Regions from separate parts of the Microbacterium zouquanmingi genome, predicted to be linked through region 2. Evidence: predicted binding sites of a transcription regulator. Region 2 holds the regulator's gene; the other holds the start of a gene.
The links. The regulator LexA, encoded in region 2, represses DNA repair genes until DNA is damaged. The targets are predictions, from matches to a motif close to TCGAACANNTGTTCGA.
Positions count from the first base shown of each region.

Region 1: ACTU6U_RS03585 (Rv2578c family radical SAM protein) is a predicted target of LexA. The motif match lies at 2,928-2,943, and genes of this name have one in related genera.

Region 1 covers NZ_JBQPQZ010000001.1:772,660-779,779, forward strand. Annotated here, with positions in the region: gene ACTU6U_RS03570 (acyl-CoA dehydrogenase family protein) at 1-727, opposite strand, end outside; gene ACTU6U_RS03575 (M15 family metallopeptidase) at 896-1,822, opposite strand; gene ACTU6U_RS03580 (ribokinase) at 1,855-2,784, opposite strand; gene ACTU6U_RS03585 (Rv2578c family radical SAM protein) at 2,952-4,001, shown strand; gene ACTU6U_RS03590 (YaeQ family protein) at 4,034-4,573, shown strand; gene ACTU6U_RS03595 (DEAD/DEAH box helicase) at 4,678-6,987, opposite strand.
Region 2 covers NZ_JBQPQZ010000004.1:27,370-34,489, reverse strand. Annotated here, with positions in the region: gene prfB (peptide chain release factor 2) at 1-621, shown strand, start outside; gene ftsE (cell division ATP-binding protein FtsE) at 676-1,668, shown strand; gene ftsX (permease-like cell division protein FtsX) at 1,665-2,588, shown strand; gene smpB (SsrA-binding protein SmpB) at 2,628-3,104, shown strand; gene ACTU6U_RS09585 (S9 family peptidase) at 3,114-4,964, opposite strand; gene lexA (transcriptional repressor LexA) at 5,044-5,730, opposite strand; gene ACTU6U_RS09575 (LysM peptidoglycan-binding domain-containing protein) at 5,993-6,355, shown strand; gene ACTU6U_RS09570 (histidinol-phosphate transaminase) at 6,369-7,120, shown strand, end outside.

The sequences.
Region 1 (7,120 bases), on a different contig from region 2:
TCATCAGCTGGATGAAGCCCTGACCCTCCTTGCCGCTGATCAGGTTCTCGTCGGGAACGAAGACATCGGTGAAGCTGAGCTCGGCGGTGTCCCAGCCGTGGAAACCCATCTTCTTGAGCTTCTTGCCCTGGTCGAAGCCTTCCATGCCCTTTTCGACGATCAGCAGGCTGAACGCGTCGGGGCGATTGCCCTCGCCGGTCTTCACGAAAGTCACGACGATGTCCGCAGTCGTGCCCGACGAGATGAACGTCTTCGCGCCGTTGAGGATGTAGCCGCCGTCGACCTTCTTGGCGTTGGTCTTGATACCGCGCAGGTCAGAGCCCGCACCGGGGTCGGTCATCGCGAGAGCGCCGAGCACCTCGCCGGTCGCCATGCGCGGAAGCCACTTCTCCTTCTGCTCCTGCGTGCCCATGTGCACGAGGTAAGGGACGGCGAGGTCGTCCTGGATGCCCAAAGCACCGGCGAGCGAACCTGCTCCGGAGCCGATGACCTCTTCGTTGACGATCGCGCGGAAGCGGTAGTCCTGCAGCATGCCCGCGCCGCCGAATTCCTCGGGGACGGAGAGACCGATGATCCCTGCTTCGCCCGCAGCGAGCAGCGTCTCACGGTCGACCTCACCGGCAGCATCCCACCTGTCGATGCTCTCGGTGCTCACGTGTCGCTTGACGAAGTCCTTCACCAGGTCCCGGAATGCCTCGTGGTCTTCATCGTAGATATCGCGTTCCATGCCGTCCTCCCGAACGTATTGGCGTCCTTGCACCGCCGAGTCTATGTCGGAGACCGGATGCTGCGGGAGGGGATTGTGAGAATGCATCCCACCATGTGTGAGACCGGGTATCGCGTTTGCGGAAAGCTACAGAACGCGCCCTTCTCGGACCCTGACGAGTCGGGCAGCTCAGTGCGCGTAGTCGGGAGCGGCCGGCAGACCGAAGAACTCCTCGAGGGCGTGGTAGCCACCCTCGTGATAGGCGCTCGCGAGCCCAGGACCGATATAGCGCAGATGCCAGGGCTCGGGCTCGTACCCGGTCACCGGAGTCGCTCCTGCTTCGTAACGGACGATGAATCCGTACTCCCACGCGTGGGCGGCGATCCAGTCACTCTCGGCAGTCCCCCCGAATGCACCGATCTCTCCGCACCCGCTGCTGCACGCGACGACATCGACGGCAAAGCCGGTCTGGTGCTCGCTGAAGCCGGGTCTGGCGGAACTGAGATCTGCCTCGGCCTGCCCCGCCGCACTCACCTGACCGGAGTAGTTCGACACCTGTAGCCGGTAGGAGCGATAGGCGTTGTTCATGCCGAGCTTTCCCGCACCAGAAACCTGGAGGGCAGCAGCCATGTTGCCCAGCGCGGCGGCGGCATCCGGATCGATCAAACGCGACGCAGTCGTCATCTCGATCGGTGCCTCGGTCATCACGGCCGGCTCGTAGTCGACAGGGGCCAGCGCATGCGTCTTGTTCACGACCGTCCAATGATGCACAGGGTCGGTCAACGAGATGCACGGCGCGTTCCCGGCCAAGACGGCGTCTCTGAATGCCACGCCCCCGCCGAACCCGGCGACGACGGCCTCATCATCACCAGCGGCGAGCGCACCGATCACTTCCGGTGTGGCGCAGGGGTCGGCGGCATCGACGGATGCGAGCTCGATACCCGGCAGATGAGCGACCACCGCGGGAGCAGGCAGTGCCACTTCGTCAGCGACCGAAGGCACCTCGGCGAGCGCCCACAATGCCCCGAGGGCCGTTACGGCAAGACCGATGGGAAGTGCGATCGTCAGCACCCGAGACCGAGGCGACGCGTACCGGGAGTGCATAGCGTGTCTCATCGCTTCCATTATTGCTGAACGATGGGCGCGCGTTACTCCCTGTCTTGGCGCAGATTCGCAACTTCGGCGACATCGGGAACGGCATCCTGCGCGCCGGGACGACTCACGGAGATCGCCGATGCGGCAGCGCCCCACATCGCGGCGTCGGCCAGAAGATCGATGTCGACATCGACCGGAAGTCTGTCGGATGCGGCGAGACGGGCCGCGAACACACCGCAGAACGTATCGCCCGCGCCAGTCGTATCAATCGCCCGCGCGGTGAATGCCGGCACTTCGGTTCGCTCATCACCGACGACGATGAGCGAACCGCGCTCACCCAGAGTCACGACGAGCGCGCGCACCTGCGCCGCAAGAGCGGATGCCGCGGCGTCGAGGTCGGAGCGACCTGCAACCTCCAGCGCCTCATGCTCGTTGACGATCAGCACGTCAATTCCGGGCAGCAGTCGCTCGGCCGCTGCGACGAACGGACCAGAAGGCGCAGCGTTGTGCACATGCCAGGTGCCGTCGGGGCGGCGCGCTGCGGCATCCTCGACGAGCGAAACAGGAACCTCGAGCTGTGTGAGCAGAACCCGCGATCGCGCCACGACCTCGCGCTGGGCTTCGGTCAGCTGCGGAAGGACAGCGTTCGCGCCGGGTACGACGACGATCGTGTTCTCTGCATTGCGATCGACCGAGATGAGAGCCGTTCCGCTCGGACCGTCAACGTCGGCGAGCCCCGAGACGTCGATCCCGTCGCTCTCCAGCGCAGCGCGAAGCGTCACCCCATCGGCATCCTTGCCGACGGCTCCGACGAAGGCGACTTCTACCCCTCCTGCTCGGCGTGCTGCGACAGCCTGGTTGGCCCCCTTGCCGCCGCCCGAGCGCGTTAGCGTCGTTCCCAGCACTGTCTCGCCCGGGCCGGGGATCCGCTCGACTTGGGCTACGACATCCTGGTTGACGCTGCCGACGATGACGACGCTCATGCGGACTCCTCTCTGCCGAGCATCGTTCGCAGCACGTCCGCGCTGGCCGCGCGCTCAGCGTCCGCATCGACGATATCGCGATGCGCATCACGGCCGTATTGACTCTTATGCACGAATGAAGCGGGTCACTACTTGATAGCTACTCGTTCATATGTTCTACTTTCATCATGCGCTGGCAGGGACAATCGATCACCGACGTCGACTCCGCGGCCCTCCCCGGTCTCGAGAATCGCAGCGGAATCGTGCGCTCGGTCACCACACCCGAGTTCGCGGGAATGACGTTCCATGAGGTGCTCGCGAAGTCCGCGCTCAACCACGTTCCCGGCGGGTCGAGGATGCCGTTCAGCTGGACGATCAATCCGTACCGCGGATGCAGCCACGCCTGTCTCTACTGCTTCGCCCGCGGCACCCACCAGTACCTCGACCTCGACGGCGGCGCAGATTTCGATTCGCAGATCGTCGTGAAGACGAACATCGCCGAGGTGCTGCGGAACGAACTGAGACGCGGCAACTGGCAGCACGAGACGGTGGCTCTCGGAACCAACACCGATCCGTATCAGCGGGCCGAGGGGCGGTACCGGCTGATGCCAGAGATCATTCGCACGTTGGCGGAATCCGGCACTCCGATGTCGATCCTCACCAAGGGCACGCTCATCAGGCGCGATATCGGGGTGCTCGTCGAGGCCGCGGCATCCGTTCCGGTCGACATCTCGATGTCGATTGCAATGTACGACGACGCGCTGCAGCACTCGATCGAGCCCGGGACGCCCTCGACGCAAGCGCGCCTCGACACAGTGCGTGCACTCGCAGATGCCGGGTTCCGGGTTGGCGTGTTCCTCATGCCGGTGATGCCGCATCTGACTGATTCCGTGGAGCACATCGACCACGCGCTGCGCCGGATCACGGAGTCCGGTGCCGACCACGCTATTTACGGCGCGTTGCATCTGCGCGCCGGGGTGAAGCCCTGGTTCATGCAGTGGCTTCAGCGCGAGCATCCGGAGTTGATGGCCTCGTATCACGGGCTGTACCCTGGCGCCGCAGCCGATGCTCCGGGGGCATACCGGCAGTGGCTGGCGAAGCGGATCAGACCGCTCATCCGCGCGCACGGTCTCGAGGCGCGGTACTCCGACGACGCGTACCCCGCCCGCCGGCTCATCCGCCCGTCGGTGCTCACACCGACCATCCCGGCACCAGCCCCGCAGCCGATGCTGTTCTGACCGATCTGCCGCGCCCCGTAGGCTCGAGAGTTATGGCAATCGGCTCGACGATCTACACGTTCACTGTGCAACTGGCAGACATGGACCGGGGTGTGTACGACGACTTCACGCTGCGGGTGGCCAGGCATCCGTCCGAGACCGATGCGTACATGGTGACCAGGCTGCTCGCGTACTGCCTGGAATACACCGAAGGGATCGCCTTCGGTGAAGGAATCTCGTCGGCCGATGAGCCGACGGTCATCGTGCGCGACCTCACCGGCGCCGTGATGGCCTGGATCGAGGTCGGCGCGCCCGATGCCGAGCGCCTGCACCACGGCAGCCGGATCGCCGAACGCGCCGCCGTCTACACGCATCGCGACCCGGCGAAGGTCATCGCCACGTGGTCGGGCAAGCGCATCCACAACGTCGAAGCGCTCGAGGTCTTCAGCTTCGAATCCGACTTCATCACCGCCGCCGTCGAGCTGCTCGAGCGTCGAAGCACCGTGACTCTCACTGTCACCGAAGGCCAGCTGTATCTCGACCTGAACGGCACGACGCTGAGCAGCACCGTGCACGCGCACTCCGCCGTCTGAGGCTTCATCCGTACGCCGCTGCACCCTTAAGCCTGAAGGACGCAGAAGGGGCCCTGAATCAGATTCCGAGCCCCCTCCCGCAGTTGACTGCGGAGATCGAGTGATCAGGCCGTCAGTTCGGCCTCAGTGGGCATGCGCCCCGCGATCTCTTCGATGACGTCGTCGCCGGCGCGCGCCTTCTCGAACGGCGCATCGATCTCTGCGCGTCCGAGCAGCTCGCTCATCCGTCGCTCGCGCTGACGTGTGATCAGCGTAACGACGCGACCGGAGTTTCCGGCACGGCCAGTGCGACCAGAACGGTGCATGTACGTCTTGTACTCGTCGGGCGCATCGGCCTGGATCACCAGATCGATGTCATCGACGTGGATGCCGCGAGCCGCGACGTCCGTCGCAACCAGCACGCTCACACGGCCAGAGGTCATGCGCTGCAGGTTGCGCGTGCGCTTGGCCTGGTTGAGGTCACCGTGCAGCGACACCGCAGGGATGCCGGCATCGTCGAACTGCTCGGCGAGCATCTCGGCATAGGCGCGAGTGCGGGCGAACACGAGGGTCTTGCCCGCACGGTCGACCATCGAGGTCAGGATCTCAGCCTTGTCCCGGTGGTCGATGACGAGCACGCGGTGGTCGATGGTGCCGGAGTCCTGGTCCTCGCCGGCGACCTCGTACACGGCGGGGTCTACGAGGAACTCTTCGACGAGCGCCGCAACCTCACGGTCAAGCGTCGCCGAGAACAGCAGCTTCTGGCTGCCCTCTGCCGTGTGACGCAGGATGCGCTGCACAGGCTCGACGAAACCGAGCTCGCACATGTGGTCGGCCTCATCGAGCACCGCGATGCGGCAGTCCGACAGGTCGAGCTTGCCCTGGTTGATGAGGTCTTCGATGCGGCCCGGAGTGCCGATCACGATGTCGACGCCCTTCTTCAGCGCACCGACCTGGCGCCCCTGCGGGACACCGCCGTAGATCTGGGTGGTGAACAGGCCGACGCTGCGAGCGATCGGCTGCACAGTGCGGTCGATCTGCAGCGCGAGTTCACGCGTCGGAGCGAGGATGATCGCCTGCGGGTTGCGACCGAATTCGCGTCGCTTTCCGGCCTGGCCCTTCAGGATGCTTTCGACAAGCGGAGCACCGAAGGCGATCGTCTTGCCGGAGCCAGTGCGTCCTCGGCCGAGTACGTCGCGGCCCTGCAGGATCGCAGGGATCGTCGCGGCCTGGATCGGGAACGGCGCTGCCGCCCCCATTCCGCTCAGCGTCTCGACGATGTTCGAGCCGAGCCCGAGATCAGCGAACGTCGTGCCTTCGACCTCGGGAGCGGCGACGACCTTGGCCTCGAGGCGCTCGTGGACGACATCCTCAGTCGGCTCGAACTTCGCGTTCTTCGCCGGGGCGGAACCGTTCCAGTTGTCACGGGTCGGACGCTGCTCGCGGTCATCGCGACGCGGACGCTCGCTGCGGCGATCGTCGTTGTAGCGCGGACGCTCATTGCGGTCGTTGTTGAAACGGGGACGCTCATCGCGGCTCGGACGCTCATTGCGGCTCGGACGCTCATTGCGGTCGTTGCTGAAACGGGGACGCTCATCGCGGCTCGGACGCTCATTGCGGTCGTTGCTGAAACGAGGGCGCTCGTCACGGCTCGGACGCTCATTGCGCTCGTTATTGAAGCGAGGGCGCTCGGAACCGCGATCGTTGTTGTAGCGCGGACGCTCGCCACGGTCGTGGCGAGGACGCTCGCCACCGCGATCGTTGCGATCGTTGCGATCGTTGGTGAAGCGCGGACGGTCGTCGCGGTTCGGACGCTCGTCACGGTTGAAACGAGGACGCTCAGATCCGCGGTCGTGGTTGAAACGAGGACGCTCAGATCCGCGGTCATCGCGATTCGGACGGTCGTTGTAACGACGCTCCCCCGAAGGACGCTCGCTGTTGTAGCCGGGACGCTCATTGTTGAAACGCGGGCGCTCACCGTGGAATCGCGGGCGCTCACTGTTGTAACGCGGGCGCTCGCCCTGGTGGTTCGGCGATTCGCGACGCCCGGACTCGGCTCGGCCGCGGATGCCACGGACCTCATCACGACCGGCACGATCCTGGTCGCTCCAGCGACGCTTCGGGGCGCCTCCCTCTGCTTCCGCAGGACGGTAGCCGCGGTGGCTGGGGCTCTTGCTTCCTGGCCGACGCTCGAAGCGGTCGCCGCCGGTTGCGCGCGGGGCCGACGAACGACGGTCCGAAGCATCCGGCCGCGCACCGCGGAAGTCGCGAGAATCACGCGAATCACGAGAGTCACGCGACTCGTAGGAGTCGCGTGAATCGCGAGCGGCGGGCTGGCCACCGGCGTGACGGTCGTGGAACGACGTCTTCTTCGCGTACCGGGGCTCGAAGTTACGGGACGGGCGGCCGCCCTTGGGCTTGCCATTCTTGGGCATGGTGTTTCCTGACTGTCTCTGACACGAGAACAGCATCCGCGGACAGCGCACAGAGATCAGCGCAGAGCGGACATACCCGAGCATCCATCGGCCGGGGCCATTCATGTGATGGTTAGTAACCATCGGCCCCTGG
Region 2 (7,120 bases):
ATGGACACGTCCTACGCCGAGGGCGCGGGCATCAAGTCGGCCACTTTCGAGATTGACGCCCCTTACGCTTTCGGCACCCTGTCGGTAGAAGCGGGCACGCATCGTCTTGCTCGCATCAGCCCGTTCGGCTCCGCAGACAAGCGGCAGACGTCATTCGCTGCAGTCGAGGTCATCCCGCTCATGGAAGAGGCGACTGAGGTCGACATCCCTGAGAACGACATCCGTGTCGACGTCTTCCGCTCTTCGGGCCCCGGTGGGCAGTCGGTCAACACGACCGACTCCGCCGTTCGCCTGACACACCTTCCCACGGGCATCGTCGTCTCGATGCAGAATGAGAAGTCGCAGATCCAGAACCGTGCTGCCGCCATGCGCGTGCTGCAGACGCGCCTTCTGCTGCTGCAGAAGGAAGAAGAAGCAGCGAAGAAGAAGGAGCTTGCGGGGAACATCACCGCGAGCTGGGGCGACCAGATGCGCTCATACTTCCTCTACGGTCAGCAGCTTGTGAAGGACCTGCGCACAGGACACGAGTCCGGAAACCCGGCATCCGTGTTCGACGGCAACCTCGATGACTTCATCTCGGCGGGCATCCGCTGGCGCAAGCGCCGGGAAGACGAAGACTGACGTCAGGGTGTCGCTCGCGGCAAGGCGCGCACCCGCGCTTAGGCTCATAAAGCCATGATTCGGTTCGAGAACGTCACCAAACGCTACCGCGGCACGAAGCGACCAGCCCTGGCGGGCGTCGACTTCGAGGTCGAGCGCGGCGAATTCGTCTTCCTCGTCGGCGCATCGGGGTCGGGTAAGTCCACCTGTCTGCAGCTGATGCTCCGCGAAGAGGTCCCCACGTCCGGACGCGTTGCCGTGCTCGGACGAGACCTTCGTTCGCTTGCCAACCGCAAGGTGCCATACTTCCGGCGCCATATCGGCTCTGTCTTCCAGGACTTCCGGCTGCTGTCGACGAAGACGGTGTTCCAGAACGTCGCCTTCACGCTGCAGGTCACCGGTTCCTCGCGAGGATTCGTGCAGCAGGCCGTGCCCGAAGCGCTCGCGTTGGTCGGTCTTGCCGGAAAAGAGAAGCGGATGCCGCATGAGCTCTCCGGCGGTGAGCAGCAGCGTGTGGCGATCGCTCGTGCGCTGGTGAACCGGCCCCAGGTGCTGCTGGCCGACGAGCCGACCGGAAACCTCGACCCGGCCACCTCGGTCGACATCATGCAGCTGCTTGCGCGGATCAACGCTGGCGGCACGACCGTGCTCATGGCAACCCACGAAGCGGCTTTCGTGGACCAGATGCAGCGCAGGGTGATCGAATTGCGCGACGGCGAGCTCGTGCGCGACGAGATCCACGGCGGTTACGGTGACCGATCGATGATTCCGCAGTTGGTGCCGCAGGAAGAGCGCGGCGCCGCCGCGACGGCGGCGCTCAGCGCAGTGCAGGAAGTCCAGCGTGAGACCGAATCGCTTGAGCCGCTCACTGCCGAGATGATCGCATCGATGAAGGCGGCACGCGATGCTGCGCCTTCCGTCGGTGATGCAGAGTCGTCTCCGACGAGCGCCAGACCGATCACTCGCCCGGTACTTCTGCCAGACGTCGACGTCGCTGAGCTCGGCGTCGCCGACAGACTCGGTCTGTCGCGCGCCGATGACGACGAGGAAGTAGGGCCCACCTCGTGAGAGTCGGACTGATTCTGATGGAGGCCCTCGGTGGCCTCCGTCGCAATATCTCGATGGTGATCTCCGTCGTGCTCGTGACTTTCGTGTCGCTGACCTTCGTCGGCGCGGCGATCCTCATGCAGGGCCAGATCTCGACGATGCGCGATTACTGGACCGAGCGCGCGCAGGTCGCGGTGTACATGTGCTCGCCGGTGACCGATACGGAGAAGACTCCGACCTGTATCGACGGCGAAGCAACCGATGAGCAGGTCGAGCAGGTGCAGAGCGAGCTCGAGGGCCCTGCGCTGAACGCTCTCATCACCGATTTCCGTTTCGAGACCAAGGCAGAGGCCTACGACAAGCTGCTCGATCAGCTCGGAGATGAGCAGGCGAGTGTGCTCACCGAAGATCAGATGTTCCAGAGCTTCTGGATCACTCTGAAAGATCCCAGTCAGTCGCAGGTCATCGTCGAGGCGTTCAGCGGCGTCAACGGCGTAGAGGAGGTACTGGATCAGCTCCAGTACCTTGATCCGCTCTTCTCCGCGCTGACGGTCGCCACCTACATCGCTGTCGGCATCGCCGTGCTGATGCTCATCGCTGCCGTGCTGCTGATTGCGACGACGATCCGATTGTCGGCGTACGCGAGACGCAAAGAGATCGGAATCATGCGCCTTGTCGGCGCGTCGAACCGATTCATCCAGACACCATTCGTGCTCGAGGGCGTTTTTGCGGCTTTCCTCGGCTCAGCCCTCGCGAGCGCGGCAGTGATCGCCGGCATGCACTTCGGCGTCGAAGGATATCTGAAGGGCCGGGTGCCCTTCATCACTACCTGGGTCAGCATGCAGGATGCCATCATCGTCGTACCGATCCTGATTGCGATCGGTGTGATCCTCGCGGCTCTCTCGGCAGGGTTCGCGATCCGCAGGTGGCTGCGCACCTAGTAAGCTGGGACGCTTGTCAGCTGGAAGATTGGAACCGTCATGCCCAGGGAACGCGGGGAGAAGGTCATCGCGACCAACCGTCGCGCCCGTCACGACTACAACATCGAGAAGTCGTACGAGGCGGGCATGGTGCTCACCGGCACCGAGGTGAAGTCGTTGCGCCAAGGGCGCGCGAATCTCTCTGACGGTTACGCCTTCATCAAGGCAGGTGAGATCTTCCTCGATTCGGTGCACATCCCGGAGTACTCGCAGGGGCACTGGACGAATCACTCGGCCAAGCGCGTGCGCAAGCTTCTCATGCACCGCGAGGAGATCCACAAGCTCGAGCACGCGGTCTCTGCCGGCGGGTACACGCTCGTGCCGCTGAAGCTGTACTTCCTCGATGGCAGAGCCAAGGTCGAGATCGCTCTTGCCAAGGGCAAACGCGAGTTCGACAAGCGTCAGACGCTCCGCGAGCGTCAGGACACCCGCGAAGCAGCGCGCGCCATGCGGTTGCGCAACCGCATGGGCGACTAGCGCTCAGGCTCAGAAGCCGAAGGCCCGACCGAGAAACGCGATTTCGCGCTCGAGTGCATCGATGATCGTCTCCGCTCGCCGGAATCCGTGACCCTCTCCGGGATAAAGCACGTATTCGTGCGCGACACCGCGCAGAGCCAGCGCGTCACGGATCGCCTCTGACTGCGCGGGAGGGACGACCCGGTCGTCCTCGCCCTGCAGCAGCAGCACTGGCACGTCGATTCGATCGACGTGCGTGAGCGGCGAGCGGTCGATGTACACCTCTTCGGCTTCGGGCAGGGGCCCGACGAGACCGTCGACGTAGTGCTTCTCGAAGTCATGGGTGTCTTGCGCCAGCATCCGCAGATCGGCGACCCCGTACCTGCTGATGCCGGCGCTGAAAACTCCACCGCGCACAAGCGCGGAGAGCACGGTCCATCCGCCGGCAGATCCGCCGCGAATCGCGATTCGGGCGGGATCGGCGCGGCCGGACTCTGCAAGACCGCGAGCGGCGGCGAGCACGTCGTCCACATCGACGATGCCCCACTGGCCATCGAGACGCTCACGATAGTCGCGACCGTAACCGGTTGATCCGCCGTAGTTCACATCGAGCACGCCGATTCCCCGGCTCGTGTAGAACGCGATGGCCGCGGAAGCTGCGCCGGCCGCGTGTGCGGTCGGACCGCCGTGCACGAAGACGATGTACGGAGGTCGCTCGCTGTCGGGTGCGGACGCTTCGGGGTTGGCCGGCGCGTAGTCGAAAGCATGCACAGGTCCGTGCGTCCCCTCGATCGTGATCTGGGGGGCAGACGGCATCCAGCGGGGATCGGTGGGCGCGCCTCCGCGGATGGCGACGACCTCGCCGGAATCGACGTCCACACTCCACAGGCCAGCGGTGACGGCTGCGCCGCCGCCGGAGAGGAGCACGCGAGTGCCCGTGGCGTCATCGACGCTGATGTGCGCACTCGCGGGCATATCAAGCGCACGCGCAGTGCCGTCGGTGCCGATCACCACAACCTCGTCTGAACCGTTGGTGCGCACGGCGACGATACGGCTGTCGGCGAGCGGTTGGTACCAGCGATTGCCGAGTACCCACAGTCCATACCCGGTGTCGGCATCGGCAGGGGCGAATGGCGTCGGCTCCGATGCGCGGATGCCGTCCAGCTGCAGTCGCTGAAGCGCCCAGCGACCAGTCGGGTCGTCTGCGTACATGAGTTCGGTGTCACTCAGCCATTCCGGCTGCAGGCAGGCACGGGCGTGTGTGGAGGCGAGGGCGCCGTCATCGAGGGACATGACGCGCAGCGCCGCGCTCTGCCACGGCATCTGGCCATCTGGCCACTGCACCCAGGCGATGCGCGTGCCATCCGGTGAGAGCGCGGGGTGCGCGTAGAACGCATTTCCTTCGGTGATGACCCGCACGTGTGTGTTGTCGTCAGCCGCCGAGCCATCAGTGGGGATCTCGATGATCGCGCGAAGGCGCGGATCGACTGTCAGATCCTCGCGGACTGCGAGAAGTCGGCCGTTCTGCACTCGAAGGCCGCCATGGTTCGGACCGGGAGCGGTGAGTGGGCGCGGCTCTTCGCCCGGGCGCCTCGCGTACACCCGCTGATCGCCTGCGTCGACGAAGAGCAACGTGCGCTCGGCATCCGCGGTCCATGCCCCGCCGCCGTACTCGTGAACGCGCGACCGCGCGCTCCACGGTGCGGGGAGCAATACCTCTCCCGTGGAGCTGCGTACCGTCACCCGTCCCTTCTCGGCGGGGACGGATTCACCCCACCACACCTCGTCGCCGACGAAACGGGCTCCGTCGATCTTCGGGCTGGATGCGGCGATGTCAGCGGGTGCGAATGGCGATGGCCAGGTTCCGTACGGGTGGGACATGCTTCGAGCCTATGCGGGACGACCGACATGCGAGCTCATGCCGATCTGCCCCGGCGCGGATGCGGCCGCGGCGGAAAGATCAGACCGCGCGCAGCACTGCAACGACCTTGCCGAGCACGACGGCATCATCGCCGAGGATGGGCTCGAACGAGGTGTTGCGGGGGAGTAACCAGGTGTGACCGTCGCGCTGACGGAATGTCTTGATGGTCGCCTCGCCATCGAGCATCGCCGCGACGATCTCTCCGTTCTCCGCGGTGTTCTGCGTGCGCACGACGACCCAGTCGCCGTCGCAGATGGCGGCGTCGATCATCGACTCGCCGGATACCTTGAGCATGAACAGGTCGCCCTTGCCGACCAACTGTCGGGGGAGCGGGAAGATCTCATCGACCTGCTGGTCTGCGGTGATGGGGATTCCGGCCGCGATCTGACCGACCAGCGGCACCATCGCCGCATCGCCCACGGGAGTCGCGGAGTCCGCCGGGTTCTCGCCGCTCGTGCCAGGAAGGTCGATGAGCACTTCCATGGCGCGCGTCTTTCCCGGATCGCGACGCAGATAGCCGCTGAGCTCGAGCTGCCCGAGCTGATGGGTGACGCTCGAGAGCGACTTCAGCCCCACCGCATCGCCGATCTCGCGCATGCTCGGCGGGTAGCCGTACTTCGCGATCGAGGTCTGGATGACCTCGAGGATGGCCATCTGCTTCGGGCTGAGACTCTTGCGCCGACGAGTGCGAGGCGCCTCGGCGTCGGTGGCGGAGATGTCGCTCATGGTGCTCCTTCGTGCGCGATTCCGGGGCTGCTCTTCGAATGTCTGTGGCCCGTGGTGGGGTGTGGTTATCGAAACCGTATCCGAGGAACCGCCTGATTCGGAAGATCTGTTCGAGCGTGTCCGATGTTTTGGTTGCTCGGTTTCGAATAAATCTTGACAGATGTTCGAATTCGAATATATATTCGGTACGTAGCTTCGCATTCGTCGCTCCCGGCCGAGTGCCGAATGCGAACGCTACGCCAAAGAGGCAGAGGAGAAACCCATGAGCACGATCAGCATCGCAGCCCCGGCAGTCCACCCCGTTCGCTCAGCGACACGGCTCCGACTGACGACGCGCGGTCGCCGTGTGGTGACCGCTCTTGCGGCCCTCCCTCTTGCTGCGGGAATCGCGTTTGCGGCGATCGGCGGCGGATCAGCGATCGCATCCGGCGACGTCGTGCAAACGGCCTCCTTCGAGACGGTTACGGTCATGCCTGGCGACACGCTCTGGTCCATCGCGGAGTCTGTGGCACCGGCCGTCGACCCTCGCGCCGTGATCAGCGACATTCAGCGTCTCAACGCGCTGGGGCATGGCTCACTCCAGGTGGGTCAGCAGCTGGCGCTGCCTGCCGAGTACGCAGGCTGATCGCGCCGCTAAAATGAGGAGGGTGACTTCACTTGGTGATCTGCCCCTCCGCGACGATCTTCGCGGTCTCACTCCGTATGGCGCACCGCAGGCGCCGCTCGCCGTTGCGCTGAACGTCAACGAGAACACGCATCCCGTCCCCGACGAGGTGGCAAGCGACATTCTCGATGACATCGCAGTGGCGCTGCGCGAAGTGAATCGTTACCCAGATCGAGAGTTCACTGCGCTCCGTGAAGCCTTCGCAGAGTACTTGGGCCACGGGCTCGAGATCGATCAGATCTGGGCAGGTAACGGGTCGAACGAGGTGCTGCAGCACATCATGCAGGCCTTCGCCGGCCCTGCCCGAACGGTGTTCGGTTTCGCGCCGACCTACTCCATGTACCCGCTCCTCGCGCAGGGGACAGGTGCGAAGTGGATCGCCGGCATTCGTGAGGCCGACTACACGATCACTGCAGAAGACGCCGCAGCGCAGGTCGAGCAGGCCGATCCTGATGTCGTGATCCTCTGCACGCCCAACAACCCCACCGGCACCCCTCTCGGCCTCGACGTGATCGAAGCCGTCTATGAGGCAGCGCGCGGCGTGGTGATCGTCGACGAGGCGTACTTCGAGTTCGCCCCGCGTGACGCGGTGTCCGCGCTGACTCTGCTCGAGGGGCGCCCTCGCTTGGCCGTCTCGCGCACGATGAGCAAGGCCTTCGCCTTCGCCGGCGCGCGAGTCGGGTATCTGGCCGCTGATCCGGCATTCATCGACGCGCTGCGGCTCGT